Regions from separate parts of the Deinococcus actinosclerus genome, predicted to be linked through region 2. Evidence: riboswitches for the same ligand, from Rfam matches in the RefSeq annotation. Region 2 holds a riboswitch; each other region holds the start of a gene.
The links. A riboswitch is a leader RNA that binds a small molecule or an ion and turns the genes downstream of it on or off. The one in region 2 is predicted to bind cyclic di-GMP.
Positions count from the first base shown of each region.

Region 1: linked by a shared signal. The riboswitch ahead of AUC44_RS10080 (hypothetical protein) and the one ahead of AUC44_RS00885 (hypothetical protein) in region 2 are both predicted to bind cyclic di-GMP.
Region 3: linked by a shared signal. The riboswitch ahead of AUC44_RS07010 (glycoside hydrolase family 16 protein) and the one ahead of AUC44_RS00885 (hypothetical protein) in region 2 are both predicted to bind cyclic di-GMP.

Region 1 covers NZ_CP013910.1:2,077,939-2,087,589, forward strand. Annotated here, with positions in the region: gene miaB (tRNA (N6-isopentenyl adenosine(37)-C2)-methylthiotransferase MiaB) at 1-1,286, shown strand, start outside; gene AUC44_RS10055 (hypothetical protein) at 1,415-1,915, shown strand; gene AUC44_RS10060 (DUF3500 domain-containing protein) at 2,045-3,199, shown strand; gene AUC44_RS10065 (hypothetical protein) at 3,201-3,740, shown strand; gene AUC44_RS10070 (HupE/UreJ family protein) at 3,737-4,846, shown strand; gene AUC44_RS10075 (hypothetical protein) at 4,958-5,572, opposite strand; gene AUC44_RS10080 (hypothetical protein) at 5,708-6,148, opposite strand; cyclic di-GMP riboswitch class II at 6,218-6,301, opposite strand; gene AUC44_RS10085 (hypothetical protein) at 6,487-7,080, shown strand; gene AUC44_RS10090 (hypothetical protein) at 7,189-7,740, shown strand; gene AUC44_RS10095 (ring-cleaving dioxygenase) at 7,796-8,746, opposite strand; gene AUC44_RS10100 (acetyl-CoA C-acyltransferase) at 8,978-9,651, opposite strand, start outside.
Region 2 covers NZ_CP013910.1:167,348-176,998, reverse strand. Annotated here, with positions in the region: gene AUC44_RS00895 (DUF7933 domain-containing protein) at 1-909, opposite strand, end outside; gene AUC44_RS17160 (DUF11 domain-containing protein) at 1,045-3,033, opposite strand; gene AUC44_RS00885 (hypothetical protein) at 3,067-3,564, opposite strand; cyclic di-GMP riboswitch class II at 3,618-3,703, opposite strand; gene carA (glutamine-hydrolyzing carbamoyl-phosphate synthase small subunit) at 3,838-5,022, opposite strand; gene AUC44_RS00875 (hypothetical protein) at 5,098-6,762, opposite strand; gene AUC44_RS00870 (N-acetyltransferase) at 6,834-7,361, opposite strand; gene AUC44_RS00865 (GNAT family N-acetyltransferase) at 7,387-7,836, opposite strand; gene AUC44_RS00860 (GNAT family N-acetyltransferase) at 7,981-8,466, opposite strand; gene argH (argininosuccinate lyase) at 8,528-9,651, opposite strand, start outside.
Region 3 covers NZ_CP013910.1:1,434,239-1,443,889, reverse strand. Annotated here, with positions in the region: gene AUC44_RS07020 (glycosyltransferase family 2 protein) at 1-103, opposite strand, end outside; cyclic di-GMP riboswitch class II at 111-197, opposite strand; gene AUC44_RS07015 (glycoside hydrolase family 26 protein) at 450-1,352, shown strand; cyclic di-GMP riboswitch class I at 1,482-1,556, shown strand; gene AUC44_RS07010 (glycoside hydrolase family 16 protein) at 1,569-2,339, shown strand; gene nagZ (beta-N-acetylhexosaminidase) at 2,350-3,828, opposite strand; gene AUC44_RS07000 (N-acetylmannosamine-6-phosphate 2-epimerase) at 3,916-4,602, shown strand; gene AUC44_RS06995 (ABC transporter substrate-binding protein) at 4,742-5,980, shown strand; gene AUC44_RS06990 (beta-N-acetylhexosaminidase) at 6,051-8,084, shown strand; gene AUC44_RS06985 (hypothetical protein) at 8,116-8,640, opposite strand; gene AUC44_RS06980 (SAM-dependent methyltransferase) at 8,808-9,569, shown strand; gene AUC44_RS06975 (hypothetical protein) at 9,572-9,651, opposite strand, start outside.

The DNA.
Region 1 (9,651 bases), 1.4 Mb from region 2:
TGGACAGCGTGGACGTGGCCGATTTCGTGCTGCTGAACACCTGCGCCATTCGCGGGAAACCCGTCGAGAAGGTCCGCAGTCTGCTGGGCGACCTGCGCAAGATCAAGGCCCGCCGCCCCCTGGTGATCGGCATGATGGGTTGCCTCGCGCAGCTGGAGGAAGGGCAGCAGATGGCCCGGAAGTTCGGCGTGGACGTGCTGCTGGGCCCCGGGAGCCTGCTGGAGATCGGGAAGGCGCTGGAGAGCAACGAGCGCTTCTGGGGTCTGGCGTTCCGGGATGAGCTGCACGACCACGTGCCGCCTGCTCCGGTCGGGCAGTTGCAGGCGCACCTGACGATCATGCGGGGGTGTGACCACCACTGCACGTACTGCATCGTGCCGACGACGCGCGGGCCGCAGGTGAGCCGTCATCCGGACGACATCCTGCGGGAACTGGATTCGCTGCTGGTGGCGGGCGTGCAGGAGGTGACGCTGCTGGGGCAGAACGTGAACGCGTACGGCGTGGATCAGGGCGCGCGGCTGGGCGGGTATCCGAGTTTCGCGAACCTGCTGCGGCTGGTGGGGCGCAGTGGGGTGCGGCGCGTGAAGTTCACGACGAGCCACCCGATGAATTTCACGGAGGATGTGGCGGCGGCCATGGCGGAGACGCCCGCGATCTGCGAGTACGTGCACCTGCCGGTGCAGAGTGGGAGCAGCCGCGTGCTGAGGCGCATGGCGCGCGAGTACACCCGCGAGGATTACCTGCGGCACGTGGCGGACATCCGCAGGCACCTGCCGCACGCGGTGCTGGCGACGGACATCATCGTGGGCTTCCCCGGCGAGACCGAGGAGGACTTCCAGGAGACGCTGAGTCTGTACGACGAGGTCGGCTTCGACAGCGCGTACATGTTCGCGTACTCCCCCCGCCCCGGGACACCAAGTTACAAGCACTTCGACGACCTGCCGCGCGAGGTGAAGACCGAGCGGCTGGCCCGGCTGATTGCCAGACAGAAGGAGTGGAGCGCCCGCAAGAACACCGCGAAGGTCGGCACCGTGCAGGAACTGCTGCTGCGCGGGGACGCGCACGACTCCGGGTTTCTGGAGGGGCACACGCGCGGCAATCACCCCACGGTGGTGCCCAAGGCGGTGGGCGTGACGGGCCCGGGGGTTCACCGCGCGCGCATCGAGCACGCCACGCCGCACATGATGTACGCCAGGCTGATCGACGCGCAGGGCAACGACCTGCCGGAGTTGCCGAACCTGAACCCGGAGGCGGCGGCCCTGAGTGCCCCGCTGGCGCTGGCCTGAGGCCGGTTGACCGGCGCGCCGCCCCGTTCATCCGCGCGGGGCGGCGTTCATCTGCTTGAGGGTCCTCCTCTGCGGGTTCTCAGGGAACCATCATGTTAATGGGGGGCTCAGGCGCGAAAGTGAACCGCATGAAGAAAGTGATTCTCGCCGCACTGGCCACTCCTGTCGTCCTCGCGTCCTGCGGTACCGCGCTGGGCGGCAGCGACGGCAGCGAAAAACTCCTGAGCGTCACGACCAGCCACACCAGCGCGGGCGCGCCCGTCCTGTGCAACGCCGTCGGCGGCGTGGACAGCGGCACGCAGATCGTGATCGGCCTCGCGGCGGGCGGCACCATCCAGAACGTCCGCGTGAATCTGAAAGACGAGGCCGGGAAGATCGTCAGCACCACCGACGTCGCCGGGAACTACCTGCTCAAGGGTGACAAGGACGGCGAGTACAAGCTGCCCCTGACCCGCCGCAGCACCGGCGCCCTGACAGTCAACTCGGCCGTGAACACCGTGGCGGCCGTGACGGTGGGGGGCGCGCCCATCCAGACCCTGAAAACGGACATCGTCATCAACCGTACCCGCAGCGCCGTGCCGCTCGCCAGCACGGTAGCGCTGCCCGTGTACGCCACCTGCACGCTGTAACCTCAGCCGGCTCCGCTGTGTGCCCCCGCCCCACGCGGGGGTTTTTCACGCAGGTCTTAACCTTCCCTTAAACGGGGTCAGGTGTGATGCGTCTCACAGGCAGCCGCACGCCGCCTGGAGGAGACACACGTGAAATCACCCACCTGGATTCCCCTGACGGCCGCCCTTGGCGCGGTCACCCTGAGCCTCTCCCTGATGACCGCCAGCGCCGGCAGTGCAGGCACCCCCACCGTGAGCACAGTGAACGGCAGCACGGACGCCCAGACGCAGCAGATCGTGACGGCCGCCCGGGCGTTCCTGGGAACGCTGAGCGCCGCGCAGCGCCAGAGCGTGGCCTTCGCCTTCACGGACAGCGCGCAGCGCCAGCGCTGGTCGAACTTTCCCACCGGCATCTTTCAGCGTAAGGGCCTGCGCTGGGGCGACCTGAACGCCACGCAGCGCGCCGCCCTGACCGCCCTGCTGGGCACCGTGCTGTCCCCGGACGGCCTGAAGATGGTTCAGCAGCAGATGGCCGCCGACGACATCCTGAAAGCCGAGAGTGCCAGCGCAGGCGCGCAGGGGGGCGCACCCCAGGGAGCAACGGGGCAGTCCCCCACCGGTCAGGCCCCGGCCGGGCGCGGCGGTCCCGGTGGCGCGCTGATCTTCGGCAGTGACGAGTACTACGTGTCGTTCCTGGGCACACCCAGCACGACGGGCGCGTGGACCCTCCAGTTCGGCGGGCATCACCTGGCGATCAACGCCACCGTCGCCGGGAAGAACGTCACGCTGTCCCCCAGCCTGACGGGCGGGCAGCCCATCCGCAGCACGGCGAGCGGGAAGACGACCACCGTGATCGAGAAGGTCCCGCAGGAGATCCGGGACGCCAGCGCCCTGCTGGGCAGCCTGAGCGCCGCGCAGAAGGCCAGGGCGGTCGTCAGCACCCAGAGCATCGACCTCGTACTCGGACCAGGGCAGGACGGCAAGACCCTGCAACCCGAGGGCCTGAGCGCCTCCGCGATGACGGCCGCGCAGCAGACGGCGCTGCTGAAGCTCATCCAGGACCGGCTGGGCATCCTGAACGCCGACGATCTGAAAGCCAGGATGACCGACATCCGCAAGAACCTCGCCAAGACCACCTTCGCGTGGTACGGGCCCACGAACGGCTCGGCCGCGTACTACCGCGTGAGCGCCCCCACCGCGATCATCGAGTTCTCCCCGCAGAGCATGGGCGGGGACGCCACGAACCACCTCCATAACATGTACCGCGACCCCAGCAACGACTACGGCGCGGCCTGGACGAAATAACATGAGGATTCGCCCCGTGCCGCTGCTGCTGGCCCTGCTGGGCGCCGCCGAGGCCCACCCGGTGGACGAGGTGGTGCAGGGCGCGTACCTCACCCTGACGCCTGCGGGGGTGGAACTGGAACTGGACATCACGCCCGGCAGCGCCGTCGCCGCGAGCGTCACGGGCAGCCTGGACGCCGACCGCAACGGAACGGTCACGGCCACCGAGGCCGGCGCGTACGCCACGCGGGTCCTGGCCGCGCAGAGCCTGACACTGGACGGCACCCGCGCCCGCTGGACGCTGCGGGACGTGCAGGTGCCACCCCTGGGGAACCTGAAGCTGGGCAGTGACACCCTCAAGATCTTTGCCACCGCTCCCCGAACGCAGCGCAGCGGAGTACATACCCTCAGCTACACGAACTCCTACGCGCCCGCGAAGACGCAGCGGGTGGCGAACATCTTCCTGAAGCCCGGCGGCACCCTGACCGACCGGGTGACCGGGCAGACCCGCAGCGCCGACCTGACCCGCCTGACCGTGCAGTTCACGACCGGGCGGTCATGAGGGGCGCCCTGCGCCAGCTGGGTCTGCGCTGCCTGCTCGTGACCCTGCTGGCGCTGAGCGGCGCGGCGGGCGCGCACAGCCTCACGTTCAGTCAGGTGGACGTGCGCCTGAACCTGAACGCCACGCAGCTGACCGTCACGCTGCCCAGCGCCGCCCTCACGCACGACCCAGGAGCGCTGCCCGCCGGGACGACCACCGCCAGCCTCCAGGCAGCGCCCCTGTCGTCGCCCGTCACGCAGGCCCTCGCGCGGCTGGTGACTGCGCGGCTGCACATCCGGGCCGGCACGCGGAGCCTCCCCCTGACCGTCACCGCTGCCCGCGCCGCCGGGGAGAACGTCACGGTCATCCTGACCGCCCCCGCCGCGCGCGGCGCCGTCACCGTGCAGAGCAACCTCTTCCCCGACGACACCCTGCACAAGACCTTCCTGAACCTGTACCGCGGCCAGAGCCTCGCCGGGCAGTACGCCCTGGACCGCACCCAGACCACCGCCGCGCTGGATGCCCCGCGCGAGGCCACCACGGCGGTCGTCCTGACCTTCATCCGCGAAGGGGTGCGGCACATCTTCATCGGCCCGGATCACATCCTGTTCGTGCTGGCGCTCGTGCTGCTCGGCGGCCGCCCCCGCACGCAGGTCAGGATCATCACGGCGTTCACCGCCGCGCACAGCGTCACGCTGGCCCTCGCCACGCTAAACGTCGTGCAGCTTCCCAGCCGGCTGGTGGAGAGCGTGATTGCCCTGAGCATCGTCGTGGTCGGCCTGCACGACCTGCGCATCCTGCGCCGCGCGGCCCCCGAGGGCATCGGGGCGACCCGCGACCCGCGCGCCGCACTGGCCTTCGGGTTCGGCCTGATCCACGGGTTCGGCTTCGCCAGCGTGCTGCGCGAACAGACCCTCCCGCCACAGGCGGTGGCGTGGTCGCTCGCGGCCTTCAACGTCGGCGTGGAACTCGGGCAGCTGTGCATCCTGCTCGCCGCCGGCGCCGCGCTGCACCTGCTGCGCCGCGCCGCCCGCCCGCACGTCACCCGGACCAGCCTGCGGGTCGCCGCCACGCTGATCACCGCGACCGGCGGTGTGTGGCTGGCCCAGCGCGCGCTGGGCTTCTGAGGGCCACCTTCAGCGCCGTGGTGGATCGGCCAGCGTCCCAGCGCCCCTCAGCTCAGGCCCACGGCCACCCGCACGTCGCCTTCAGGGCGGGGCGCCGCAGCGCGCCGGGACTCACCACGACACGTTCAGGCTCACGCCACCGGTGACCTTCCCGGTCCCGGTATTCACGCTGAGGTTTACGCCCGCCGACCAGCGCGGATCGAAGATGGACTGCTGCACCCCGCTGAGGGCGTAACTCAGGCCCAGGCGGTCACTGCTGGGCGAGTAGTTCAGGGACAGTCCCTGATTCACCTGCTTGGCCTCACCGACCACGTACGGCACGTGCCCGATCACGCGGCCCTCCCGGTTCAGCACCTCCAGAGCGCCGGTGTGGGCGGCCAGGGCCAGCACGCTGACCGTCTGCGCCGTGAACGCCGTCAACCGGACCGGGCTGCCGGGTTCGCCCCGCACCACCAGCCGGGCGTCCGGGCTGCGCAGAAACACCTCGGTCGACACCGGGCTGAGCAGCGAGAAGGTCAGGGTCGCGGTGCTGAACCCCACCCCCAGACGCGCCTCGACCCGCGCCGGCTGCACCAGCACCTCCTGCGCGACCGCCACCGACGGCACCTGCCCCGGCGTGATCGTCACCTGCGGCGCCATGATCTGCGCGCCCCCCACGCCGTGAAGCGACAGCAGCGCTCCCAGCGTCACGGCCAGCCCACGCCGGCTCTGTCTCCGCTTCCCCATGTCTCACTCCCTGCCCGTACCGGGCCGAATACCAGAGAGGCGCGGGATGACCGAACGTCACCCTGCGCCCCTGCGGCTCCACCTCAGTTGTCAGGGGGCCGGCGGACCCGACTCAGGCCCCCTGACACCCGTCGATCAGTAGCTGCTGACGCCCAGGACGTCGTACTTGAGCGTGATCTTGCTGCCCGCCACCACATCAGCCGCCGCGCTCGTGGTGACCTTGATGGTCAGGTTCTGCGTCCCGCCGGGCGTGATGGTCACGTCGTCACTGACCACCGTGGACGCCACGGAATCACTGCCGCTCGTGAGCGCGACGTTTTCGAGGGACACGGTGATGTCACGGTCCGTGGTGTTCACCACGGGAATGGTCACGGTGTACGTCTCGCCGGGCTTCATGACGCTCAGGTCAACGCTGCCGGCGGCCACGTTGAACGAGAGCGCTTGACCGAAGGTGCCGACATCGGCAGTCTCGCCGAGCACGGTGGCGGTGTCGTAATCCACCGGGGTGGAGGCGGCGGCGAAGGCGGGGCCGAAGGACAGCGCGGCGAGCAGAGCAACAGCAGTCAGTGAACGCATCAGAACTCCTCTGGACGGCCACAGGCCATCCAAGTCAGGGAATAGGCTCCGTTCACAGGGAACGGCAGCGTGACGAAAAGCCGGTCGCACCACTTGCTCACCACGTACCAGGTGCCCGGATACAGTACGGGGATCATCGCATCTCTCCGCCAGAACGAGTTCTGTACGAAGTATGAGTAATGTATCAAAGTGAATTTACACTCCCCTTACACCAGGCGAACATGAGGTAGTCACAGGGTCAACAGTGAGTACCGCATCATTTGAACCCCAAGAAATCCTCCACATCACATGAAGCCGCTGTCACCCGGGGGCCGCACGCACCCCACACAGTGAGAGTCATGAAGAAACTGATGCTGGCAGCAGGCGGGCTCACAGGCCTCCTGGCGGGATGCGGTTCATTCGGCGGCGCACCAGACGGCACGAACGCCGTGATGCGCTCGGTCACGACCGAATACAAAGTAGCCGGCTCGAATCCCACCAAATACGTGGGATGCGACCGGATCACCAACCCGACCGATGGCCGTGCCACGAATACGCAGGTCGTCGTGACCTTCAGTGCCGCCGGCAACCTGTCGACAGTGGACGTGAGCCTCGTCGGCGTCCGTACTGGGCAGACCAAAACGCAGACGATCGCCGCCTCCGATCTGCGCAAGAACAGTGCCGGCGACTATCAGGCCATCTTTGACTTCCAGTCCGCCACCAATGACCTGCTGCCCGCCAGCATCATCGTGAACCCCACACTCCGCTCGCCCCGCGATGTGACCGTCAATGATGCCAACAACGTCGGGCAGTTTTACGCCAACCTGACGGTCTCCACGACCAGCGGCTCCACCTTCACCATCACCAGCAAAAATCTCGGGCCATACATCGGCAACATCAGTGTGTACAGCAGCTGCACCCTCAGCGGCACGGCTCAGCCCCTGACGCGCTGAAACCGGCCCTTCATGAACCCCCCCGTGGACCGGGGGGTTTCTTCATTGTTCATGCGGCTTCAGGTGACCATCACAAGACCGTCAGTTTCGACAGGCAGAGTGAGAGGCATGAAAAAGATTGTCCTGGCGGCAGTGGGTCTCACGGGTCTTCTGGCGAGTTGCGGCGGTACGGTCGTGGTGCAACCGTCCGATCCGGTCCGGAACCTTCAACTCAGCGCCTATCAGAGTCAGTACACCCTGCCGACGGATTACCGGGACACGACGACGGGCGTCACGTATCCCCGGGGCACGTCGATCATCTGCGACAACCTGAACACGCGCCTGAGCGTCGACCTGACCTGGGACGGCACCATCAACATGGTCGGCGCGCGTCTGGTCGGCCGCGACACCGGCGCGACGCGCACCGTGTACTCCTCCAACCTGGGCGACCTGTACTCCGCGCGGCCCTCGACTTTCGAGTTCGTGGTCGGCCCGAACACGGCGCCCCTGAGCATGACCCGCACGGGCCTGAGCAGCCAGGCGATTGTCGTGACGCCCGTGAACACCTTCACGGTCAAGGGCGCGACCTTCGTGGACGTGCAGGCGCAGTCCTCGGACGGCACGGTCTCCAACGTGGTGCAGAGCGTCCAGGCCCTTCCCGTCGCCGACTGCACGCTGTAAACCGTCAGGCACACGACGCCGCCCCGATTGACCGGGGCGGCGTTTCGTGATGCGTTCAGGTCAGCGGGGTGAGGCCCGCCTCGATCTGCGCGCGGTGCGGTTCGAGGAACGGGGCGAGCACCAGGGTTTCGCCCAGGTGGTCGGGGTGCTCGTCCACGGCGAAGCCGGGCCCGTCGGTGGCGAGTTCGATCAGGATGCCCTGCGGTTCGCGGTAGTAGATGCTGTGGAACCAGTGGCGGTCGACCTCGCCGCTGGTGCGCAGGCCGAGGCTGCTCAGGTGGGCGTTCCAGTCGTGGTACTGGTCGTCCTGCACGCGCAGGGCGATGTGGTGCACGCCGCCCGCACCGGGCCGGGCGGGGGGCAGGGTCGGGTCGATGCGCAGGTGCAGTTCGGCGTGTGGGCCGCCGTCCTGCATGGCGTATACGTGGATGGTGCGGCTGGGCTGTTCCGGGTCGGGGTAGGTGCCGGCGGGCGTGAGGTGGTAGGCGCGTTCGAGGACGCGGGTGGTGGGGAACAGGTTCGGGAGGGTGAGTTCGCTGGGGCCCAGGCCCAGGATCTGTTTGTCTGCCGGGACGGGGCTGCCCTCCCAGGGGGTGCCGGCCGGGCCGCCCTCGACGAGACTGAGGCGCTGGCCTTCGGGGTCGCTGAAGTCGAGGTGGGCGCGGCCGTGGCGGGTGACGCTGGTGACGGGGGTGCCGCTGGCGGTCAGGTGGGCCTGCCACCAGCTCAGGGTGCCTTCCGGGACGCGCAGGCTGGTGCGGCTGACGCTGTGGTTGCCGGGCTGTTCGCGGGGCACGTCCCACTGGAAGAAGGTGAGGTCGCTGCCGGGGGTGCCGTCGCGGTCGGCATAGAAGAGGTGGTAGGCGGTGACGTCGTCCTGGTTGACGGTCTTCTTCACGAGGCGCAGGCCGAGGGTCTGGGTGTAATAGCAGAGGTTCCCGCGGGCGTCCGCGGTGACGGCGGTGACGTGGTGCAGGCCGTGCGGGGTGAGGGGCGTGGTGGTCATACGCACACTTTAATTCGTTTGATGTTAAGTGATTGTGACGAGCCGACAGCCCTGATGATCTGAGGCAAAGAGCGGGCCGCAGGATCAACACCCACGGCCCACTTCCTCCTTCCCTGGCGATGGTGTCCGGTTCCGGTCACGGGAGAACGGCACTCCTGCCCCCTCCACTTCCCACCACCGCCTCTCGTGTCTTCTCGTTCCACCCGGTTCAGGGCGCGGCCCTGAACGCCGTCACAGCACTTCGAACAGACCGGCCGCGCCCATGCCGCCGCCGATGCACATGGTCACGACGACGTGCTTCGCGCCGCGGCGTTTGCCTTCCAGCAGGGCGTGCCCGGTCAAGCGCGCCCCGCTCATGCCGTAGGGGTGCCCGATGCTGATGGAGCCGCCGTTCACGTTGTACTTCTCCGGATCGATGCCGAGGTGGTCGCGGCAGTACAGGGCCTGCACGGCGAACGCCTCGTTCAGTTCCCACAGGTCGATGTCGTCCACGCTCAGCCCGTGGCGCTTGAGGAGCTTGGGCACGGCGAACACCGGGCCGATGCCCATCTCGTCGGGTTCGCACCCGGCGATGGCGAAGCCCTTGAACAGGCCCAGCGGGGCGAGGCCGCGCTCGCGCGCCACGTCGGCGTTCATGACGACCACGGCGGCCGCGCCGTCGCTGAGCTGGCTGGCGTTCCCGGCGGTGATCACGCCGCCCTCGAACACGGGCTTCAGCTTGCCCAGGCCTTCCAGGGTGGTGTCGGCGCGGTTGCCCTCGTCCAGGGTGCGGGTGACGGTCTGGTCGCTGATCTCGCCGGTGGCCTTGTCCTGCACCTTCATCGCAGCGGTCATGGGGACGATCTCGTGCTCGAACAGGCCGGCCTGCTGGGCGCGGGCGGTGCGCATCTGCGAGTGGTACGCGT
Region 2 (9,651 bases):
GCCGGGGGCGAGGGTGTTCACGCGGGCGCGCACGCCGCCGACCGCGGCGGGCTCGGCAGCCTGCCAGCTCTGGCCGTCGGCGCTGTACTCGATGGTGGCGTCGGGGGCGGCGCTGCCGCTCAGGCGGGCGCTGCCGCTGACGAACACGAAGTCGCGCAGCTCGGGCGTGTTCAGCACGTCGGTGATCGTCACGGCGCGTGAGGCGCCGTTGCCCGCATTGCGGGCGGTCAGGGTGACGGTGGTGACCTCGCCGGGGCGCAGCGCGGCGGGCGTGAAGGTCTTGTCCAGCGTCAGGGCGGGCGGGTCGCCCACGGTCAGGCGCGCGACGTTGTCCTCGTCCACCTCGCCCGGCTGTTCGCGGACGTTGCTCGCGCAGCGCACGCTCAGGTTCGGGTAGGCGCTGCCCCGGTCGGCGGCCTGGGTGCTCGCGCGCACGAGCAGCGTGGCGCCTGCGTCGGCGTCCAGGGTCAGGCTGGTCAGGGCCGGTTCGTCCGGGTCGATCTGGCCGTTGCCGTTCGCGTCCCGGTGCACGCTCAGGTCGCCGGGCGTGAACTGCGAGGCGGCGTCGGGCACCACCGTCAGGGCGAGGGTGTTGGTCGCGTTGCCGCTGTTCGTGACCACGTACCGGAAGGTGGTCGCCTCGCCGGGCAGCAGGGCCGCGCTCTGCCCGGGCTGGGCCACGCTGCCGTTGGGCAGCGCGCTCACCGCACATAGGGCCTGCACGGTGGTCGTCACGGGCGGGGTGGGCAGGCGGGTGGGGGGACCACCCTCCTCGGGCGTGAATTCCAGCTCGGCCTGGTTCTGGATCACGGTGCCGGCGGGGGTGCCGGCGGCGTGGGCCGCGCCGGACAGCGGGCTCAGCGCCAGGGTCAGGCTGGCCAGGAAGGTGAGGAGTGGGGGGGTTCGCACGGTGCCTCCCGGGGGTCAGGGCAATGAAGCGGTTTCTGCTGTTGTGGGCGGACAGGGGAGGAAAAGGGGTGCGGCTGGGGGTCTCCCCTGCCCGGTGGGGCGCGCCCGCACAACGGGGCGGGCGCGCCTGAGGGGTTACTTGACGGTGACCTTGAAGGTGCCGGTGATGGTCTGCCCGGGGGCCAGGAGGTCGCCGGTGTCGATGGTGCCGTTGCCGTTGGTGTCCACGCCGGCGTACACGGTGTCGCCGTCGGCGAGCGTGGTGACGGCGGCCGCGCTCCAGCTGGTGCCGTTGGTGGAGTACAGGATGGTGCCGGTCGCGGTGCTCGTGGCGCTGAAGCTCACGAAGCTGGTGTTGGCCGGCAGGGCGTCCTTGATGAACGCCTTGGTGACGTTGGCGTTGCTGGTGTTCTTCCCGATGATGGTGTAGGTCAGCGTGTCGCCGGGTTTGGCGGTGGCCTTGTCCACGGTCTTGGTGGGCTTGGCAACGTCGGTCTTGCCGACCAGGATGGTGTCGTTGGTGTCCTTGACCTCCACGCCGGTCGTGGGGGACTTGGCGGTCTGCTTGAGGGTGATGGTCTGCGCGGCGGCGGCGCAGGGCACGTCCACGGCGGCGATCAGTTTCAGCTCCGCGCCGGGGGCCAGCAGGCCGGTGTCGGCGGTGCCGTTGCCGTTGGTGTCGGTCAGCGCGGGCTCACCGCTGTCCAGGGCCTTGTTGCCGTTCGTGTCGATGAAGTACCGGACGGGTGCAGGCACGTCGGGGCCCGTGGTGACCTTGATGGTCGCCGTGCCGCTCACGTCGAAGGTGTCGGGGGCGCTGCCCAGGTTGGCGATCTCCAGGGCCACCGTAGAGCGGATCGTCGGGGAGGCCGTGGTGCAGGTCGAGGGCGGAATGATCGGGCTGGTGGGGCTGCCGGGCGTGCCCGCCTCGGGCGTGCCGGGGATCGTGGGGTCGCCGCCGAGGGTGGGGGTGGGATTCCCGAAGGACAGGCCCGGCAGGTTCACGAGGTCGCGGGTGTCGTCTTTCTTGGTGGGGTCGTTGCTGCTCGTGCTGGTCACGGTCGCGGTGGGCGTGCCGCTGGGCAGGCCGCCGGCCGGGAAGGTCACGCGCACTAGGACGTTGGCGGTCTGACCCGGGGCGAGGCTGCCCACGTCGGGGACGCTGTCGCCGTCGGTGTCGGTCAGGGGGGTGCCGTCAGGCTTGAGCAGCGTGACGGTCGCGCCGCTGGGGAAGCCGGTCAGCGCCGCCGTGATGTCGAACACGTCGGGCCGGTTGCCGGTGTTCTGCACGGTGTTCGTGAAGGTCACGGCCGTGGTGGTGGCGGTGGCCTGCGCGGTCTGGGTGTCGCTGGCGCTGGGGGTGATGGTCACGCCCTCGGAGCTGGCGTAGGGGGGCGTGGTGGGGGTGCCGTTGCCGTCGGCGTCGTCCTTGGGCCCGATCAGGGTGGCGTCCTTGCGGTCCACGGTGACGGTGTTGTAGTTGTCGTTGTCGGTGGGCTGCGTGTAGGGCGCGGCGGGTTCCAGACCGGCGCCGCTGTTGGGCAGGCGCGTACCGACCGGGTCGGCCCCGAGCTGCTGGCCGTTGGTGGCGGTAGCGGGCACGGTGTACACCTGGAAGAAGTCCTTCTTCTGATCCTGGTTGACGCCGCCGATGGTGGTGATGGGCGTGGCCGCGGCGATCTCGGCGGCGTCGAGGGTGTTGTCGCTGTTGCTGTCAGCCGCCTTGGGGTAGTAGCGCACGTCGCTGGGGGCGGGCGCCCCGGCGGCGCCGCTGGTCAGGCTGGTCAGGGCGTAGCTCTCGTTCGGCACGTTGCCGGTGTTCGTCAGGGTGTATAGGAACACGGCGGTGCTGCCGGGCACCAGGGTGCGCTGCAGGGTGGCGTTCTGGGTGGGGAAGGTCGGCCCGGCGGCGCCCTCGTCGTTCGGGGTGATGGTGAAGCTGGGCACCGGCAGCACCGTGGTCGTCACGTCGTTGGAGGGCACCTTGGTGGAGGTGGTGCCGCCCTCGGGGGTGAAGACGATCTCGGCGGTGTTGGTGATGACCGTGCCGGCGGCGGTGCCGGCGGCGTGGGCGCTGCCGGCCGCAAGGGCGATGAGGGCGGTGAGGGTCAGGGATCTGTTCATGGGCTTCCTCCGTGGGGGGGCTGGTCGGCAGGGTTACTTGACTTTCACGCGGAAGCTGAACTTCAGCGTTTCGTCCGGGTTCAAGCGGCTGATCGTCCAGCGGACGTTGGTGTAGCTGCTCGTGGGGGCGGGCACCTGTCGGGTGACGCGCTGCCCGTTCTCGGTGGTGGTGACGGTGCGCCTGGGCTGCGCGCTGAAGGTCTGGCCACTGTCGGCGGAGAACGTGACCGTCCAGCGGTCGGTGGCGGGCGTGGTCAGCACACTGAATTCGGTGCCGCGAGGCACCGGGACATTGACGCTGAGTGCGCCCAGTCGGCGGCCGGAGACGTTTCGCAGCGTGACCTCCTCGCGCAGGATGTCGCCGGGCAGGACGGTCTTGGGCGCGTCGATGATCGTCTCCGTGGTCTGTCCGCTGCCGTCCACGCTGCGCTTGACCAGATCCTGCGTGAGCGTGAAGGTCACGTTCTGCGGGGCAGCCGGCTGCGCGGCGGCGGCCGTCAGGAGCAGGAAGGGGATGAGCAGGCGGTTCACGTCGGGGCACCTCCAGGAAAAAAAAAATTGACCGACAGCTGGGGGGATTGCTCCCACCGTTCTGTCGGTCGCGCCACTCGCTCCTCATCTGGCTGAGGCGCCCGTGTGCGCCAGATGATTCATTGCTCCGGAACAGCTGTTGGCCCGGGGCACATCCCCGAGGATACTGGTCTCACTTCATGAGTCTTACACGCTTATCACTGACCGCGCGTTCAATATGAAGTTTCTCACCTAAACGTATCTCGCCCATCATCTGGTCCGGCTCCAGGTTTGTCAAACCCCCAGACGTCCCGCGCTGGCCTTCACGATGGGGGTACCGTTCCCCCCATCGAAGGCGTCGATCTCCTCGATGAAGCGGTCGAACAGGTAGCGGCTGTCGTGCGGGCCGGGACTGGCCTCCGGGTGGTACTGCACGGAAAACACCGGGTAGCGGCTGTGCGCCATGCCCTCAAGGGTGCCGTCGTTCAGGTTCACGTGGGTCGGCACGAAGGCCCCGTTGGGGATCGAGTCGATGTCCACCGCGTACCCGTGGTTCTGGCTGGTGATCTCCACATTGCCCGTTAAGAGATTCTTCACGGGCTGGTTGCCGCCCCGGTGGCCGAACTTCATCTTGAAGGTCTTCCCGCCCGCCGCGAGGCCCAGGATCTGATGGCCCAGGCAGATGCCGAAGGTGGGCAGCAGTCCCATGAGTTCCCAGGCGGTCTTGTGGGCGTACTCCAGCGGGGCCGGGTCGCCGGGGCCGTTACTCAGGAACAGCCCGTGCGGTTGCAGCGCCATGATCTGCGCGGGGGTGGTGTGGGCGGGCACCACGATGGGCTCGATACCGACCTCGGCCAGCCGCTCGATGATGGTGTGCTTGATCCCGAAGTCCATCAGGACCACGCGCTTGCCGTGGCGCAGGGTGGGGAACGCGTAGGGCAGCGCGGTCGTGACCTCCCTGGTCATGTCGTGCCCGTCGATGTCCTGGTGGTCACGGGCGCGCCCCACGTACACGGCTTCCTCGGCGGGAGTGAACTCGCCGTACGGATCTTCCGGGTGCGTGTAGCTGCGGTGCGCGATGACGCCCTTGACCACGCCGCCCGTGCGCAGGCGCCGCACCAGCGCGCGCGTGTCGATGCCCTGGATGGACACCACGCCGTACTGCTGCATGAACGCTTCGAGGGACTGCTGCGCGCGGTGGTTGGAGTACTCGCCGCTGAACTCGCGGCTGATGAAGCCGCGCACGTAGGGCTTGTTGCTCTCCATGTCGTAGATCGCCACGCCGTAGTTCCCGACGTGCGGGTACGTGATGGTCACGATCTGCCCGTTGTACGAGGGATCGGTCATGATCTCCTGGTATCCGGTCATGGAGGTGTTGAACACCACCTCGCCCACGGTCTCGCCGCGGTGCCCGAACGCGTACCCGCGGTACACGGTGCCGTCTTCCAGAGCCAGGATGGCCCGTTCTTTCCTGATCATGCTTCCTCCATTCGCGCCTCTCCGGACGCGTTTCATGGCTCAGCTCTGCGCGGCACCGCGGCAGCCCCCGGGGGGTCACCAGCGGTAGCGCACGCTCGCCTTGCCGATAATGACATTCCCCGAAACGGAGCGCTGTGAGGTCGTTCCGTCAAATCGGTTGATGAGGTCCGCCCCGGCCGTCAGGGCACCGCCCAGCATGCCGCTCATGGCCTTGTCGCCGCTCAGTTCCCTGGGCAGCGTCCCGGCGAGGTCCTGAGCGGTCAGGTCCGCCGGGTCCGGCTGGTACGACCAGCCCGCCGAGCCCTGCATGGTCAGGCCCGCCGCGCGGAAGCCCGCGTCGTCGGCCAGCACCGGCCCCTCGGCCAGCGCGGCGTCCAGCGCCTCCTGGCTGAAGGCGGTGATCAGGTAGTCGCCCCGGAAGGCGTACACCATCTTCAGCCCGGCCAGCGACTCGTCCAGCCCCTGGCTGGCCCCGGCCAGGCCCGCGCCCAGCATCAGGGCCTGGGTGTCCCTGTCGGCCATCGCGCCGTCCATCAGGGCGTCCATGCCGGACGTCGCCAGGGACTTCACGGTGCCGCGCAGGCCCTCCAGGGCGTCGTTCACACTGCGGGCGTACTCGGGCAGGTGCGCGTCGGCCGCGGCGCGGTCCGTGACCCGCTGGTACGAGACCGTGGTCGCCAGCCCGGCCAGCGGATCCTCCTGGTTCAGCACCGCCTTCAGGCCCCCGGCCAGCGTGACCTGCGCGCACTCGTCGCCCAGGTAGCGCCCCGCCTGCTCCAGATGACTGGCGAGCTGGCTGTCGGTCAGGAACCCGAACGGTTCGAGCAGGTCCACACGGGTCAGCCAGCGGCCCAGGTAGGCGCCGGTCTCGGGGTGGCAGGCCGTCGCCCGCACCGCTTCGGCACTGGCGGGAATCACGCCCTGCACCCCGAAGTCGGTGGTGTCGAGCAGGATGCGCGCCAGCGGCCTGTCCTTGCCGCTCTGGTTGACGACCTGCGCGCTGGCGGTCGTCCAGCCGCCCGCCGTGGTGGTCAGGCCGCCCGCGAACTGGCCCAGGGTGTCCAGGGCATCCACGACCGGCGAGAGCAGGCGGGGCAGCATGACCTGCGCCAGCTGCGAGCGGATGACCTTCGCGGCGGCGCTGAAGTTCGCGTACAGGCCGAGTTCCTGCGTGCCCGCCGCGCGCTGCGCCGCCGCGTACGGCGCGGACGCCGCCAGGGTCGGGGCAGCCTTGCCGCTCAGGCGGCCCAGGTACGCCATCAGCAGGGCCTTGTCGCTGGACACGTACGTCAGGCCGTTCGAGGTGCCCGCGAACAGGCCGTCCACGCGGGAGAAGGTGTAGCGGCCCACCCGCGCGCCGGGTTTCTCGGGCAGCAGCTCGCCCAGCAGCTCGTCCGTCAGGGCGCCCGAGCGGGTCACGGCCAGCAGCGCGGGCTGGAAGGTCCCCTTCTTCCCCTGCACGCTGAAGACCCCGGCGATCCCCTCGCGGCCCAGCGAGTCACCCAGCACCGCCTGCGCCACGCCCAGCATGCTGCCGCTGTCCTCACCCAGGTCGGTGCTGCTCAGCAGGCGATCCGCCGCGCCGAAGAACCGTTTGAACGCAGGGGCGGCGCCATGGGTTTCCAGGGTCAGGAGCGCCCCGGCGGGCAGGCCATCGGCCAGGGGCCGGACGGTCTGCGCTTGGGCGGCACCCAGGGCGAGAAGGGCGGAGACGGTCAGGGCGGGCAGGAATCGGGTCACGCCCGCGAGCCTACACGCCCCCCCGATCGGGTGGTGCCTCACCTGCGGCGACGCCCCCGCCGCCCGTCCGGTCACCGCAGCTCCCGGTACATGGCGATCTCGTTGCAGTTCTCGAAGAACGCGCAGCGCTGGCATTCACTCCAGACCTTCGGGTGCAGGTTCGTCTTCTCGATGCGGGTGAAACCGCACTTCTCGAAGAACCCCTGCTGGTACGTCCACGCGAACAGCGCGGGCAGGTCGATCGCGCGGGCCTCGGCCTCGCACGCCGCCACGAGCTGCCGCCCCAGGCCGCGCCCCTGCATGTTCGGGTGGATCGCCAGCCCGCGCACCTCGGCCAGATCCGGCGCGAGCATGTGCAGGCCGCACACGCCGCCCAGCCCACCGGGACGCCCCTCGTGCGGCTCGGCCAGCACCAGATGGAAGTCACGGATCGTCTCGGCGAGCAGCGCCTTGGAGCGCACGAGCATCAGCCCGCGCGCCGCCCAGTACCCGATCAGTTCGTGAATCGCGTCGATGTCGGACAGCCGCGCCTTGCGGAAGGTCAGCGGCGCGTCCGGGTGGATGTCCGGCACCGCGATGGAGTCCAGGGAGAGCGTCATGCGCGCCCTCCCCGGACCACAGAGATCAGCTCAGGGTGCGCATCCAGGTGGTGCCGCCGGGCCGCTCGCCGCGCGAACGGTAGGCCTGCACCTGCGGCGCGTCGGGCAGTTCGCCCATCACGACCGCCAGCGGCACCTGCGTGAAGCCGAACGTGCTCCAGTCGCCGCCCCGGCTGAACATGTAGATCGCGCGGTCCCCGCGCCCCTGCGCGTACTCCACGGCGCTCATGACCAGCCGCCGGCCCAGCCCCCCACCGCGCGCCTCGGGCAGCACCGCCGCGCCGCGCAGCAGGGACGCGCCGTCCCCGTGCTCCAGGCCGATCGCGCCGATCGGCTGCCCGCCCCGCTCCAGCACCCAGTACGTGGTGCCGCCCGCGAGGGCCGCCTCGGTGTCCAGCCCCGCGTCGTGAAACACGCGGGTCACGGTGTCCTTGTCTTCGGGGGTCGCCATTCGAACGTGCACGGAATCGGTCATGCGCTGCTCCTTCGGTGAAAGAAAGCTCGGCGGTCTCGGTGACCGCAGGTCGACACGGGTGTTGCGTGGCGACAGCATAGCGCAAGGCCGCGTGGAAGCACTGCCACAGGGCACGCACAGTCAGGTGGCGCGGAGGGAAGCTGCTCACCCCTGCGTCACCTCGGGCTGCGGCAGGTCCAGCCGCCACACGAGTTCCTCGTCGATCCAGCCCTTGCTCAGGCCGCTTTTCACCTGTGGCACGTCCGGCAGCGCGCCCGCGATCTCGGCCGCGCTCGACGGCCCGAAGCCGAAGCGCGTCCAGTAATCCCCGGCCTCCGAGCTGAACAGGAACACCGTGCGGTCCCCGCGCAGGCTGGCGTGCGTCAGCGCGGAGCGGACCAGCGCGCGGCCCAGGCCCTGGCTGCGGGCCTCGGGCACCACCGCCGTCGAGCGGATCAGGCTCACGCCCTGGCCGTGCTCCAGGCCGATACAGCCGCCGGGCACGCCGTCCAGCTCCGCGATCCAGTAGGTGCCGGCCTCCAGCTCCACACTCGCGGTGTGCAGGCCGCAGCGGGTCAGGAGGTCCAGGACGGTGGGCAGGTCCGCCGGGGCGGCCTGACGAAGTTTCACGTGCATGTCAGTCAGGGTCATGGGGTTCCTCCAGGGGGACCGGGACAGAGGGTGGGGGGACGGGCCGGATCAGGGGGCGGAGTCAGGTGTTCAGGCGGGCTCTGGCGTCCTCGATGGCCTCGCGGACGCGGTGCGGGGCGGTCCCGCCGAAGCTGGCGCGGCCCCGGACGCTCTCCTCGACCGTCAGGGACTGCGCGACCTCCGCGTTCAGGAGGGGATGCGCGGCGCGCAGTTCCCCGTCGGTGAGGTCCCACAGCTGCCGCCCGCTGCGGCTGGCGACGCCGACCAGCCCGCCGACGACCTCGTGCGCCTCGCGGAACGGGACGCCCTGCCGGGCCAGGAAGTCCGCGACGTCGGTGGCCGTGCTGTAGCCGCGCGCGGCGGCCGCGCGGGTCACGTCGGCGTGCCAGACGGTCTTCGGCATCATCTCGGCGTACAGGCGCAGCACGATGCTGAGGGTGTCGTAGGAGTCGAACACGCCCTCCTTGTCCTCCTGGAGGTCCTTGTTGTACGCCAGGGGCGTGCCCTTCACGACCGTCAGGAGACCCATCAGGTTCCCGAACACGCGCCCCGCCTTGCCGCGCGCGAGTTCGGACACGTCCGGGTTCTTCTTCTGCGGCATGATCGACGATCCCGTCGTGTGGGAATCCGGCAGGGTGATGAAGCCGAACTCGAAGGTGGAGTACAGGATCAGTTCCTCCGACAGGCGCGACAGGTGCGCCGACAGGATCGCGCAGGCCGACAGGAACTCCAGCGCGAAGTCCCGGCTGCCCACCCCGTCCAGGCTGTTCGCGGTGGGCCGCGCGAAGCCCAGCGCCGAAGCCGTCGCGTGCCGGTCCACCGGCCAGGGCGTCCCCGCCAGCGCCGAGGAGCCCAGCGGCGACTCGTCCATCCGCTCGGCGGCGTCCCGGAAGCGGCCCTCGTCGCGCTCCAGCATCGCCACGTACGCCATGAACCAGTGACTCAGCAGGATGGGCTGCGCCACCTGAAGGTGCGTGTAGCCGGGCAGGATCACCTCGGTCTCCAGGTGCTTCTCGGCCTCCGCGAGCATCACCGCGCGCAGGGCGCGGGTCTTGTCCGCCAGATCCAGCGCGGCTTCCTTCGTGAACAGCCGGAAATCCACCGCCACCTGATCGTTGCGGCTGCGGGCCGTGTGCAGCTTCCCGGCCACCGGACCGATCCGGTCCCGCAGGGCCGCCTCGACGT
Region 3 (9,651 bases), 1.3 Mb from region 2:
GTGCCAGGGTGACGGTGAGGACGGCCTTGACGAGGAGCAGGCTGACGACGATGAGCAGCACCCACCCGAGCAGGGTGGACGGCAGGAAGACTGGATTGGACATGGTGAGGCCTCCGTCGGGGCGGTCTCACCACTGGCTCCTCCCGTTCCGTAAGGTGACCGGATCAAAAACGGGAATCGGCGCCTCCCGGCATGCAGGGGCGTAGGATGGAGTCATCCGGGCGCGCCCTGTCCGTCACAGGCTAGGCGTCATACGCTGACGCACTGTGAACAACTGCTCTATCGCGCAGTCGTTTAACGTTTAGCTGTTCTACAGGGAAGGGGGGCCGGACCGGGGGCACCGCAGCGCGCCGGCCGGAACGCTGCCATCATCCAGCCAGCATGTCGACTCCCCAGTGCCCGTCCACCCCTGTCCCCCCCGGTCCGGCGCCCCGGCGAGTGCGCCGCCCATGAGACGCCTGCTGCTGACCGTCCTCCTGGGCAGTCTCTGGAGCGGCTCCCACGCCAGCGCGGCCAGCTGCGGGATCTTCGGGCTCACCGTGGACAGCCCCGCCGTGTTGCAGGCCGTGGAACGCAAGGCGGGCTGCACCTTCCGGGCCATCCGCTGGTTTCAGGACTGGGACGCCCCCTACAACCGCGCCTACGCCCGCACCCTGACCGGCCTGAACCGCGAACTGGAGCTGTCCTGGCAGCCCCGGACGCGCACGTCGGCCGGCGTGCGCGGCGTGCCGTACCGGGAGATTGCCGCCGGGCGGCACGACGCGTACCTGCGGCAGTTCGCCCGCGATGTCCGCCGTGAAGGCGTGCCCCTGCGGATCACGTTCGCGCCCGAGATGAACGGCAACTGGGGCGCGTACCAGCTCTCCGCCCGCAACACCCCGGCCGATTTCGTGCGCGCCTGGCGGCGGATCGTGAACGTCTTCCGCGCCGAGGGGGCCCCGGTCCGCTGGGTCTGGACGCCCAACATCCTCTACCCCGGCATGCCCAGCTCGTACCGCGCGCTGTACCCGGGCGGCGAGTGGGTGCACGAGGTCGGCCTGGACGGCTACAACTGGGGCAGCACCAACCCCTGGAACCGCTGGCTGAGTTTCCGGGACACCTTCGCCCCGTCGTACCGTGAACTCAAGCGCGTGGCGGGCACCAAACCCGTGCAGCTGGGCGAACTGGCGAGCGTGGAGCAGGGGGGCAGCAAGGCCGCCTGGATCCGCGAGATGTGCGCCGCGCTGCCGGGCTTCGGGCAGATCCGCCGGGCCTTCTGGTTTCACCTCAAAGACGGCCGGGTGGACTGGCGCCTGACGACCAGCCAGGCGGCACTGGACGCGTTCCGCCGCTGCGTCCGCACGCGCCGCTGATCCGCCCCTGTTCCTTGGGCGGCGCACCCCAGGACAGGTGTGCAGACTGTCCTGTCCAGCCCGCAGCGGCATTCATGTAAGACGTTTGAAGGAGAATTCAGGAGAAACTCACAGTGCAGTCGAGCATCCCGATGCTCAGGGCAAACCCGCCGCAAGACGGGGACGCAAAGCCACGGAACCCCCTGGGTCCGCCGGGCCACCAGAGGGAGAACCACCATGATCACCGCACGAACCGTCTGCACCGCCCTGCTCGGCCTGAGCCTCGTCGCCTGCAGCGGGCTCTCCAGACCCGAGGCCACCGGCGTCACCCTGAACCCTGCCAGCGTCACCTGGAGCGAGACCTTCGACACGCTCGACGGCGCGCGCTGGATCAAGTCCAGCTGGGGTGGCTTCTGGCAGCAGCCCGGCCTGACCGGCACCTTCGACCCGGCCCTGGTCAGCGTAAGGGGCGGCCACCTGCTGCTCACCCTGAACGTGCAGACCTGCGCGGCCGGCCTGTGCGCCCGCGCCGCCGAGGTGAAGAGCGCCCAGACCTTCGGGTTCGGCCGCTACACCTACCGGTTCCGCGCGGCGAGCACCAGCGCCAGCCCCAGCAGGAGCGGCAAGGTGCTCAGCGGCAACGTCAGCGGGGCGTTCAGCTACGTGGACAACAGCGCCACCGAGATCGACCTGGAAATCGAGGGCAACCGCCCCAGGACCCTGAACGCCGCCGTGTGGAACACGCTGAGCAGCAAGGACGCCGGCGCGCTGCCGACCGGCGTGAATTTCGGGCAGACCTTCCAGACCCTGACCTACGAGTGGCGCCCCGACCGCATCACCTACTTCCTGAACGGCGTCAGGGTCTGGGAGACCACCAAGGACGTGCCGCAGCAGCCCGCGCACATCATGCTCAACGTGTGGCCCACGAACAGCGCCGGGTGGGGCGGCCTGGCCACGACGGGCACGGTGTACATGCTCGTGGACTCCGTCCAGTTCGAGGCGTTCTGACCCGTGCGGCCTACCCGGAGAAGGGCAGCGTGCCGGTCGCGCGTCGCTCCCCGCGCAGCCAGGTCAGCACTGCCCGGCGCGCCTCGGGCTGGAATCCGTAGGTGACCAGCGCGGGGGCGTCCACGTCCAGCGCGGCGTAGGGGTTGTACAGCGCGAGGTGCAGGTCGGGCCGGGCGCCGCGCAGCGCGGCGTGGCGGTGGCGCGAGGTGGTCGCCAGGATCACCGGCAGCCCCTGCGCGCGCAGCGACGCCCAGTCCAGCTCCGCCGGGTCCTCGAAGGCATGCAGCTGCACGTCGTACACGCCGCGCAGTTCGGCCGCGAGCGTCTGGGCGTCCACGCTGGCCTCGCTGACGTTCTCGCGCGGCACCCGCGCCTGCGCGACGAGCAGCACCCGCGAGCCGGGCGTGGGGGCCACCGGGCTGCGGTACGCGCTCAGGCCGCGCGCCCAGGCGTCCGCCAGGAGCGCCGCGTCGTCCCTGGCGTTCAGCGCCGGGTCGGCCTGCGCCGGGTACCGCGCGGCCAGGGCCTCCAGACGGCGCACGCTGGCCTGCATCTGCCCGGCGTCCAGCGTGCCCCGGTCCAGCGCGGCCTGAATGGCGTCCAGGGTGGCGTCCTGCGCCTCGCGGCGGCCCAGCGCCATCACCAGATCGGTGCCCGCCTGGAGGGCCATGACGCCCGCCTCACCCCGGCCGTAATGGTCGTCGATGGCCTTCATGCCCATGGAGTCGGTGACGATCACGCCGTCGTACCCCCATTCCTCGCGCAGCAGCCCGGTCAGCACCGCGCGCGACAGCGTGGCGGGGCGGTCCGGGTCCAGCGCCGGGTAGATGATGTGCGCGGTCATCATGGCCGGCGTGCGCGGCAGGAGGGCCCGGAACGGCGCGAACTCCCCGGCGTCCAGCGCCACGCGCGGCTTGTCCACGCGCGGCAGGGCCAGGTGGCTGTCCAGGCTGGTGTCCCCGTGCCCGGGGAAGTGCTTCACGCAGGCCGCCACGCCCGCGCGGTCGTGCCCCGCCAGCGCCGCGCCGCCCATGCGGGTCACCACGCCCACGTCCGCGCCGTAGGCCCGCTCGCCGATCACGGGGTTGGCGGGGTTCACGTTCACGTCCAGCACGGGCGCGAAGTTCCAGTTGATCCCCACGCTGCGCAGCTGCCGCGCCAGGGCGGCATTCACCTCCTCGGTCAGCGCCTCGTCCCCCGCCGCGCCCTGGTTCATGGCGCTGGGCGCGAACGGCCAGAACAGCGGGCGCAGGATCGCGCCGCCCTCGTGATCGAGCGCGATCAGGGCGTGCTCGCCCATCACGGCGCGCAGGTCCGCGCAGAGCCGGCGCAGCTGCGCCTCGGATTCCACGTTCTTGCGGAACAGGCACACGCTGCGGATCCCGCGCCGCCGCAGGTGGGCGGCCGTGTCGTCGTCCAGGGTGGGGCCGGGGATGTCCACCATCACCAGCGCGCCGCTGGACTGGAGGCTATGCAGGGTTGGGCTCACGCCGTCCAGGGTACGCCAGCGCGACCGGCGGCGCCGCCGGAGGTGGCGTGCACCAGTTCGCCGCGCCGGTCCGCTACCCTGGGCGGCGTGAATGACGTGCTATCGCGCCTGCGGGGCGCCCTGATCGTGAGCGTGCAGGCCGACGAGGGCAGTCCCATGCGGGAGACGGGGATCATCGCGGCCATGAGCCGCGCGGCGCTGCTGGGCGGCGCGCGCGGCCTGCGGCTGCGCAGCCCGGAGGATATCCGGGCGGTGCGGGCGCTGACGGACGTGCCGGTCATCGGCCTGACGAAGCAGGCGCAGCCGGGCTCGCCGGTGTACATCACGGCGACACCGCAGGAGGTGCGGGCGGTGGCCCAGGCGGGGGCGGACGTCGTGGCGTTCGACGGGACGGACCTGCCCCGCCCCTACGCGGTGGCGGAGCTGATCGCCGAGGCGCACGCCTGCGGGGCGCTGGCGATGGCGGACGTGAGCACGCTGGCCGAGGCCCGCGCGGCCTACGCGGCGGGTGCCGACATCGTGGGCACGACCATGAGCGGGTATACGCCGCACAGTCCGCAGCAGCTCGAGCCGGATTTCGAGCTGATGCGGGCGCTGGCCGGGGCGGGGCGGCCGTTCATCGCGGAGGGTCGCCTGAACACCCCGGAGCTGGCCGCGCAGGCGCTGGCGAGCGGCGCGCACGCGGTGGTGGTGGGCAGCGCGATCACGCGGCCGGATCACGTGACGCGCTGGTTCTCGCAGGCGCTCGGGACGGCCACTGACCCGGCAAGCTGACCGTGGGGTGAGAGCGGGTCGCTCAGGTTCTCAGACGTGGGGAGCCGAAAACCGCTACATTCGGCGCACATCCTTCTCAAGTTCCCCCGCCGGAGTCCTCCCAGCGCCGCCCGGCGTCCCTCACCCCAGGAGTTCAAGCATGAAACACCGCGTCCTCACCACCCTGATCACCGCCGCGATGCTCGGCGGGGCCGCCCACGCGCAGAAGACCCAGCTGGAATTCTGGACGATCAGCCTCGCGCCGCTGTTCAACGACGAGATGAACCGCCTGGTCGCGCAGTTCGAGAAGGAAAACCCGACCGTGGAACTCAAGTGGGTGGACGTGCCCGCCACCGCCATGGAGCAGAAACTGCTCGCGTCCGTGGCCGCCGGTCGCCCGCCCGCCGCCGTGAACCTCAGCAGCGACATGACCGTGAAACTGGTCCAGCAGGGCGCCATTGAGCCGCTCGACCTGAGCGCCGCGCAGAAGAAACTGTACTTCGCCAGCCCCCTGAACACCTTCACGTACGACGGGAAGGTCATGGGCGTGCCGTGGTACTGGTCGCCGAAGGTCGTGGCGTACAACACCGAGATCTTCCGCAAGGCCGGCCTGGACCCTGCCAACCCGCCCCGCACCATCCAGACGCTGATCGCCGCCGCCAAGCAGATCAAGGACAAGACCGGCATGTACGGCTTCATGCCGAACATCAACGGGATCAACATGCTGTACATGTTCCAGGAGGCGGGGCTGCCCATCCTGGACAAGAGCGGCAGCAAGGCCGTGTTCAACAGCGCCGAGCACGTCAAGCTGCTCCAGACGTACGTGGACCTGTACAAGAAGGGCTACATCCCCGAGGACACCATGCGCCGGGGCTTCACGGCCGCCACCGAGCTGTACTCGGCCGGCAAGCTGGGCATGCTGATCACGGGGCCGCAGTTCATCCTGCGCGTGCAGAACGACAACAAGGCCATCTTCGACCAGACGAAGGTCGCGCCGTACCCGATCAACATCGCCGGGAACGTCATCCACACCGGCCTGATGGGCTTCATGGTGCCCAAGGGCGTGCGCGACAAGGCGCTGGCGCAGAAGCTCGCGCTGTTCCTCACGAACGACGTGAACCAGCTGCAGTTCAGCAAGGTCACGAAGACGACCTTCCCCAGCACCGTGAAGGCCAGCACCGACAAGTTCTTCAAGCAGGGCGGCGCGGACGCCGTCAGCCAGGGCCGCCTCGTGGCGTCCACGGAACTCAAGCGCGCCAAGGACCTGACGCTGGTGTACCCGGACGCCAGCAAACTGAACAAGGTCTTCAAGGACAACATCGAGGCCGCGATGGCCGGGCAGAAGAGCGCCAAGCAGGCGCTGGACGACATCGTGAAGGCCTGGAACGCCAGCCTGTAATCGAGGTGCAGGGAGCGGGAGGCGGCGCGCGGACTGGTGGCGCCCGCCTCCTTGCCCTGTCGGAGGACACATGAAGCAGCGAATGATGGGCCTGGGGGCCCTGATGATCAGCCTGAGCCTGGGCGCGGCGGCGACGCCCGTGACCCTCACCCCGGCGGCGGAGGCGCGCGTGCAGACGCCCTTCGCGGCGCTCGTCCCGCAGCCGAAGGCGGCCACCTTCCCGAACGGCACGCTGCCCCTGAGCGGGCTGGGTGTGCGCGTGGTGGGCAGCGCACCGGAGCTGGGCTGGGCCGCGCGTGACCTGCGCGCCGAGTGGCAGACGCGACTGGGCCTGACACTCGGCGACGCCGCAGCCGGGGCCAGGGGCATCGTGATCGGCACGTTGGCCGACGCCGAGCTGGCCGCCCGCGCGAAGGCGGCGGGCCTGACGCCGGGCGGCGCGGAAGCCTACGCGCTGTGGGTGGACGACGGCGGGGCGTTCGTGGTGGGCGCGGACGCGCGCGGCGCGTACCTGGGCGCGCAGACGCTGCGGCAGCTCCTGACGCCCGCCGGACTGCGCTACGCCCGCATCACCGACGCGCCCGCCCTGCGCCAGCGCGTGGCGATGATCTACCTCGACCAGTACAGCAGGGGCGTGAACGACGCCCTGATTCCCATGCTGGCCGCCCTGAAGTACAACGCGGTGCTCGTCATGAGCAACTACGTGCAGTGGGACACGGCCAAGGCGGGGGGCTTCGCGCACCCCGGCGGGGCCAGCAAGGCCGAGGCGAAACGCGTGGCGGAACTGGCCCGCAGCTACGGCCTGGAGGTCATCCCCCTGATCGAGACGCTGTCGCACGTGGGCTGGATGTTCTACGGCGGGAAGAACCTCGACCTGCGGCAGGACCCGGACAGCCAGAACCTCTGGGCGTACGACACCCTCAACCCCGCCACGTACGACCGCGTGATCCTGCCTGTCCTGAAGGAGGCGGTGGAGGTCTTCGGGCCGAAGGTCATTCACCTGGGGCACGACGAGGTCCGCAACCGCGACCGCTTCCCCGCCCGCGAGAACGGGAAGGCGGTGGGCTTTGAGACGCTGTTCGTGAACGACGTGGTGAAACTCCACGATTACCTCAAGGGACTGGGCGTAGGCAGCATGATCTGGCACGACACCGCCTTCGCCGACGCGGTGATCGGCACGCTGCCCGCCCGCCTGCCGAAGGACCTGCAGGTGGCGTACTGGAACTACGCGCCGGGGAACAGCTTCGGCATGCTGGACACCATCCAGAAACTGGGCTTCCCGACCTTCGGGGCCAGCTGGTCCGACCCGGGCAACGCCGAAGGCCACGCGCAGGCTGCCGCGAGGATCGGCGCGCAGGGCATGATCCAGACCCGCTGGACGGGATACTTCGGGAACCCCAGCATCTGGGACGGGAACGCCGACCAGGGCACGCCGTTCGTGCGCGCGGCGGGCGCCTTCTGGAACCCGGCCGCGCCGCCCGTGAAGGACGCCGAACTCCGCTACCGCGACCTCTACCAGCCCACCCCCTACCGCGCCGAGAGCGGCGCCACGGTGGACCTCTCCCCCGTCGTCACGCGCGCCCTGGCGGACGAGGACGGCAGCGGCTGGATCGGCAAGGGCCGGGACATCGACCTGCGGAACCTCAGGGGCGGCGTGCAGCGCCTGGGCGCGTACCTGTTCGACGTCCGGGGCGCCGTGATGCCGCGCGGCAGCCGCGCCAGCGTCAAGGCCCTGCCCGAGCGCGCCACGGTGGACCTGAACCGCAAGGCCCGCGCCCTGGCGTTCCTGCACGTCACCGGCTGGCCCGCCGCGACCAACCGCGAGAAGGTCGGTCAGTACGAGATCGAGTACGCCGACGGCAGCCGCGTCACGCAGCCGCTGGAGTACGGGCGGCACATCCGCGCCTGGACCGACACCGCGCCCACCAGCATGATCCCCGCCCCAGGCTGGAACGGCGTGACCGGCGAGGGCCTGAACGTCGCCGTGCCCGTCCTCGAATGGGTGAATCCCAGGCCCGATCAGGTCATCCGCTCGGTGACCCTGGTGAGCGCGGGCGGCAACGCCAACCCCGCCCTGCTGGGCCTGACGGTGCTGGGCGACTGACGCTTACCAGTGACGCCCGCGACGGACGGCCTCACGGGCAGTGGTCGCGGGCGCCGAATTGAAAAGCCGTGCGCAGGGTCTCATCTGGCGGGGTGGCCCGCTGGCACACCCGGCGTCCCGTCCCGTCCAGGCGGGTGAAGAGCACCTGCCCCGCCACGCTGGAGATCACGTCCAGACCGCCCCGCTCAGCGGGTACCGCTCCGGCGGTGGTGCGCAGCGGAAAGGCCAGCGCGCGTGCCAGTGGCGTGGTGGGTGTCCACCCTTCGGGGGCCCCCACAGCCTCGGCACACCACACGAGGCGCGTGCGGTGTCCGGCGAGCTGATACGCGGACGCCACACCATAAGAGAAGGTGTACACGCGGTCGGCGCGACCGGTCGGGAACACCACGATCTCGGTATGCCAGTCCGCCTGACCGCCACTGGTACAGCGGTGGCCGGGAAACTGCCGATCATGCTGCTGGGTCAGGGCCAGGGTCTGCTGCCGGGCCGTGACCAGCGGAGCCACCTGTGCGGACGCGCCGCCCAGCAGGGACAGGAGCAGGGACAGCGCTCGCATCCCCCGCAGCCTACTCCGGAGACCCTCTGCCGGATGGCGCATGTGCGCGGGTCAGCGGCCAGGGTAGCCTGACCCGATCCCATGGAGCGTGCCCTGATGCGCCTGCGTTGAACCCGCCCCATACGGCCCGAATCCACATCCGTCCCGTCTGACCTGGGAGGTCAACCATGCCGCATTCACCGTCCTCTTCGTGGGCCGCGCCCTTTTACGACGTTCAGGAGGCCCTGACCGGGTGTTACTCCGCCGAGCCGCATCCCAGTCATGCCGGGCAGGTGCGGAGGCTGCGCGCGCAGTTCCCGCAGGCTTCCACGCTGCTGGAACTCGGGGCGGGTGGGGGTCAGTTCGCGGTGACGGCGGCGCAGTCCGGGCTGGCCGTCACCGCGCTGGAGCTGCGCGCCTCGGCGGCCGGGCACGCCCGGGAGCTGGCCCGGCAGCGCGGCGTCCCGCTGGAGGTCGTGCAGGAGAGCTTCTACACCGCCGACCTGACCGGCCCGTTCGACCTGATCGTGTACTGGGACGGGTTCGGTATCGGTACGGACGACGAGCAGCGGCAGCTGATGCGCCGGGTCGCCGGGTGGCTCGCACCGGGCGGGCACGCGGTGCTGGACGTGTACACGCCGTGGTACTGGGCGCGGCATGCGGGCTTCACCCGCCGCACCGAGACCTACACGCAGGCGTACGGCTTCGACGCGCCCGGCTGCCGCATGACGGACACGTACACCGGGCAGGACGGGGTCGCGCACACGCAGTCGCTGCGCTGCTACTCCCCGCAGGATCTGAGCCTGCTGCTGACCGGAACCGGCCTTCAGCTGGCGGCAGCCGAACCGGGAGGCCTGTTCGATCCGGCTGCCGGTCAGTGGCATCCGCAGGCCGAATGGCACCGCTGCATGACCTTCCAGGCGGTCCTCACGCACGCACACCGGGGCTGAGCTCAGGGCAGGATGACGTGGCGGTCGCCGGACGTCACGCGCGCCCGGTCCTTCCCGCCGTAGGTGTGGCAGCGGGTGAGGA